DNA from 2 places in the Streptomyces sp. NPDC001889 genome. Region 2 is predicted to be linked to the other one. Evidence: riboswitches for the same ligand, from Rfam matches in the RefSeq annotation. Region 2 holds a riboswitch; the other holds the start of a gene.
The links. A riboswitch is a leader RNA that binds a small molecule or an ion and turns the genes downstream of it on or off. The one in region 2 is predicted to bind glycine.
Positions count from the first base shown of each region.

Region 1 (2,459 bases), on a different contig from region 2:
GGCGGTGAGGGCCTCCTCCAGCTCGTTGGCCGGCCAGCCGGCGGTGTGCGGCTGTGCCTGATCCGGAATGGTCATGTCGCTGGCCCTCTCCCCCGGCTGCGCCGGTCGTCCCCACGGCTTTCCCCATGACCCTAATGCCGCCGGGCCCTCCCCTCGAACCCGCCGGGGCACGACATCCAGCCCCTCCGGCGGTGGAGAGCGGGAGTTCGGGGGCCGGCCCCCGACGGAGGCCCGCACCGTGCGGCCACCTGTCGCAGCGGGTCCGTCCTCAAACTCCCCAGAGCTGCCTCTGGGAGGTACCCCGGACCGGCTGAGTCCGCTCGGGCACCCCGTGGCACAGGGCGGGCCGCTACGGTGAGGGCTCGAAGGTCAAGTGGGTCAGGGCCGTCGTCGCGTCGCGGTCCAGCAGAACCGCCGACGCGCACCCGGCGGGCAGCCTCCCCGCCTCCGCGTCGGCGATCAGACGCCCCACCCCCCTGCGGTGCCGCGCGAACGCGTACCCGGAGACCCCCCGCCCCCGCTCCCGCTGCCCCTGCCGCGCCACCTGCGGCGGCACATCCAGCAGCACCAGATGGAGTGCCGTCCCCCGGCTCCGGGCCCGCCGGGCCAGCCAGCGCCGCACCCACGCCTGCGTACCGCAGTCGTGCACCACCACACTCTCCCCGGAGCGCAGCGCCCGCCGCAGCCCGGCGTAGTGCGCGATACGGACGAGCGGGCGGTAGACCGCGTACGGCAGAAACCCCGGCGCACGCGCGTCCCACCGGTCCCGCGCGTCCTGCGAATCGATCCCCCGGCCCCGCGCGGCACGCCTGATCAGGGTGGATTTTCCGCTCCCCGGCAGCCCGGACACCACCACCACATCCCCGGCGGCGAACATCAGCCGCCGAGGGCTGCGCCCGGCGCGCCCCCGCAGATCCCGCAGGACCGGGACCGGCGCCCCCAGCCCGCCCCGGAGCCGCCGGGCCGCTACCGGCTGTGGCTGCGCGGGCACGCCCGCGGTCGCGGCGCAGGCACCACCGGAGTGCTGCAACGTCATCACACCCTCCCCCTCGTCAGGTCACCCACACACTTGCCCAAGAAGCGTAAAGAAATGGTAATGGGACACAACTGATTTGCTGTTGAGGCGCGTCCGTGAAGTGGCGCGCCTCCCCCTCGCGCCGTTCCCCGCGCCCGGCGCGGAACGAGCCCCGCCCCACCCCCCATCCGACCCCGATGCGTGCAATGATGTGGCCCCAAACTGCATACCGGCCGCTTGAATCCGCGCGGGAGAGTCCCGGTCACCTCGGTGCCGGGCGCCGAAGGAGCAAGTTCCTCCCTTGAATCTCTCAGGCCCCGTACCGCGTGCGATGAGGCAGATCTGAAAAGCGGGCCGCCGCCGTGCGGCTCCACCCAAGGTGCAAGTCACGACCATCCGTACGCGGGGTCGCGACGAACCTCTCAGGTTCCGATGACAGATGGGGAGGATTGTCCTCGTCCGCCATGCCTTGGGAGCTTTATCCATGAGTAATGCCCCCCGCCACACCGCGCTCGACGCCCTCCATCGCTCACTGGGCGCGACCATGACCGACTTCGCGGGCTGGGACATGCCCCTGCGGTACGGCAGTGAGCGCGACGAGCACCTGGCGGTCCGCACGCGGGCCGGTCTCTTCGACCTCTCCCACATGGGCGAGATCACCGTCACCGGCCCGGGCGCGGCCGCGCTGCTGGACTACGCCCTGGTGGGGAACATCGGCTCGGTGGGCGCCGGCCGCGCCCGCTACACCATGATCTGCCGCGAGGACGGCGGCATCCTGGACGACCTGATCGTCTACCGGCTCGGCGAGACCGAGTACATGGTCGTGGCCAACGCCGGCAACGCCCAGACCGTCCTGGACGCGATCACCGAACGCTCGGCCGGCTTCGACGCCGAGGTGCGCGACGACCGGGACGCCTACGCGCTGATCGCGGTGCAGGGCCCCGAGTCCCCCGGCATCCTGAAGTCGGTCACCGACGCCGATCTGGACGGACTGAAGTACTACGCGGGCCTGCCGGGCACCGTCGCCGGGGTTCCCGCGCTGATCGCCCGTACCGGCTACACCGGCGAGGACGGCTTCGAGCTGTTCGTCGAGCCCCGGTACGCGGAGCGGCTCTGGCAGGCGCTGACCGAGGCCGGCGCCCCCGCCGGACTGGTCCCCTGCGGACTCTCCTGCCGCGACACCCTGCGCCTGGAGGCGGGCATGCCGCTGTACGGGCATGAGCTGACCACCGCGCTCACCCCCTTCGACGCGGGTCTCGGCCGGGTCGTGAAGTTCGAGAAGGAGGGCGACTTCGTCGGGCGGAAGGCTCTGACGGCCGCCGCCGAGCGCGCCGCGACCAGCCCGCCGCGCAAGCTGGTCGGGCTGATCGCCCAGGGCCGGCGGGTCCCCCGCGCGGGGTACGGAGTGGTGGCCGGCGGATCGGTGATCGGCGAGGTCACCTCC
Region 1 is NZ_JBSFER010000005.1:82,043-84,501, forward strand. Features, by position in the region: gene ACWCRA_RS07030 (enhanced serine sensitivity protein SseB) at 1-75, opposite strand, end outside; gene ACWCRA_RS07035 (AAA family ATPase) at 350-1,036, opposite strand; glycine riboswitch at 1,254-1,350, shown strand; gene gcvT (glycine cleavage system aminomethyltransferase GcvT) at 1,500-2,459, shown strand, end outside.
Region 1: it holds a riboswitch for glycine, as region 2 does, so the genes downstream of both, gcvT (glycine cleavage system aminomethyltransferase GcvT) here and gcvP (aminomethyl-transferring glycine dehydrogenase) in region 2, are expected to answer to the same signal.

Region 2 (2,459 bases):
CCGGGAGGCGGCGGCGCGCCTCCTGGAGTCCGTGGACACCACGGGCGGTGTCCGGCTGCTGGGCGTCGGGGTGTCCGGGCTCGCCGACTACACCCAGGAGGACCTCTTCGCGCAGGCCGCAGCCGGTGAGCGCCCCGGGGGCGCCGCCCCGGACAGCGCGGCGGCGCCCCCGGGTGGCGCACCGGACGCACCGGACGAGCGGCGGGAACCGGCCGGGCGGGACGGGGACCCGGCGGAGGGGCGGAGCGCGCCCGTGGCGGCGGGGGGCACCGCCGGCCCGTCCGGCGGACCCGCCGAGCGGCGCTGGTCCGCCGGCAACGACGTGCGTCACGCGGTCCACGGGGCGGGATGGGTGCAGGGCAGCGGTGTCGGACGGGTCACCGTGCGGTTCGAGGACCCGCTCTCCCCGCCGGGGCGCGTGCGGACCTTCCGGGTGGACGACCCCGATCTGGAGCCCTCCGATCCGCTGCCCCTGGTCGCCCCGCCGGAGAGCCCGCCCGAGGGGCCGCCGGACGCGCCGCCGGGGAGCCCGGAGAACCCGGCGGGGCCGGCCGGCGCCGCCGGTCAGTCCTCGTCGCCCGCGACCTGTCCGAAGGAGCGGTCGTCGGGGGGCGCGACGGGCACCTCCGGCGACACGGAGAGTTCGAGGCCGTAGTGGTGGTAGAGCTGGAGCTCCTGTTCGGGGGAGAGATGGCGGCCGACACCGAAGTCCGGTGCGTCCTTGATCAGCGAGCGCTCATAGGGAACACGCAGGGTGTCGTCGACGAAGGTGCTCGGCTCCAGCGGGACGAAGGCGTCCCGGCTGAAGAGCCCGGTGCGCACTGCCGCCCATTCGGGTGTACCGGTGGCATCGTCCAGGTACACCTCGTCCACGGTGCCGATCTTGGCCCCGTCGCGGTCGAACGCCTTGCGGCCGATCAGGCTGCGCGGATCGATATCGGTCTGCACGGTCCCTCCATATGGTCGCAACTGCTCTTTGATCCATACAAAAGGGCACTTCGCAGGTGTCGGCCACTTGAGCGATTGTTGAAAGGTCACGCTGGTAGGCTGGCAAGCGGCTGCTGACCCCGCGCGGGAGAGTCCACCGGCAGGACGACGGTGGCGCCGAAGGAGCAAATCCTCCCCGGAATCTCTCAGGCACCTGTACCGCGCGGACGAGGTCACTCTGGAAAGCAGGGCGGGCGTCGGACGGCATCCGCTCTCACCGACGGTGAAAGCCGGGGCGTCGCAGTCGGGCGGCCCGGTGAAGCTCTCAGGTTGAGATGACAGAGGGGGAGGCCCGTCCAGGGCACCCCGCGTGCGGTGGTGCCTCTCGCAGGTCGTGTCAGACCAGGAGGCCTCCTACATGACCGCCAACCGCATTCCGCTCTCCCAGTTGGAGCAGGGCACCCCGTTCGAGCAGCGCCACATCGGCCCCGACGCGGCGGCCCAGGCCAAGATGCTGGCGCAGGTGGGATACGGCTCGCTGGACGAGCTGACCGCCGCGGCGGTCCCCGATGTCATCAAGAGCGCGGAGGCGCTGGCCCTCCCGGACGCCCGCACCGAGGCCGAGGTCCTCGCCGAGCTGCGCGGCCTCGCCGACCGCAACACCGTGCTGGCGCCCATGATCGGCCTCGGTTACCACGGCACCTTCACGCCCCCGGTCATCCTGCGCAACGTCATGGAGAACCCGTCCTGGTACACGGCGTACACGCCCTACCAGCCGGAGATCTCCCAGGGCCGGCTGGAGGCTCTGCTGAACTTCCAGACGATGGTCGCCGAGCTGACCGGGCTGCCCACCTCCGGAGCCTCCCTCCTCGACGAGGGCACCGCCGCCGCCGAGGCGATGTCGCTCGCCCGACGGGTCGGAAAGGTCAAGAACGGGATCTTCCTGGTCGACTCCGACGTACTGCCGCAGACCCTCGCGGTCATCGAGACCCGCGCGGAGCCCACCGGTGTCGAGGTCGTCACCGCCGACCTCAGCGCCGGCATCCCGGCCGAGATCGCCGAGCGCGGTGTCTTCGGCGTCCTGCTCCAGTACCCGGGGGCCTCCGGGGCCGTACGCGACATCAAGCCGGTGATCGAGCAGGCGCGGGCGCTCGGCGCGATCGTCACCGTCGCCGCCGATCTGCTGGCCCTCACCCTCCTCACCCCGCCCGGTGAGCTCGGCGCCGACATCGCCGTCGGCACCACCCAGCGCTTCGGCGTCCCCATGGGCTTCGGCGGCCCGCACGCCGGTTTCATGGCCGTCCGGGAGAAGTTCGCCCGCAGCCTGCCCGGCCGGCTCGTCGGTGTCTCCGTCGACGCCGACGGCAACAAGGCGTACCGGCTCGCACTCCAGACCCGTGAGCAGCACATCCGGCGCGAGAAGGCCACCAGCAACATCTGCACCGCGCAGGTGCTGCTCGCCGTGATGGCGGGGATGTACGCGGTTTACCACGGGCCGGACGGACTGCGCGCCATCGCCCGGCGCACCCACC
Region 2 is NZ_JBSFER010000041.1:29,226-31,684, reverse strand. Features, by position in the region: gene ACWCRA_RS33665 (DNA polymerase IV) at 1-655, shown strand, start outside; gene ACWCRA_RS33660 (PRC-barrel domain-containing protein) at 565-948, opposite strand; glycine riboswitch at 1,063-1,159, shown strand; gene gcvP (aminomethyl-transferring glycine dehydrogenase) at 1,346-2,459, shown strand, end outside.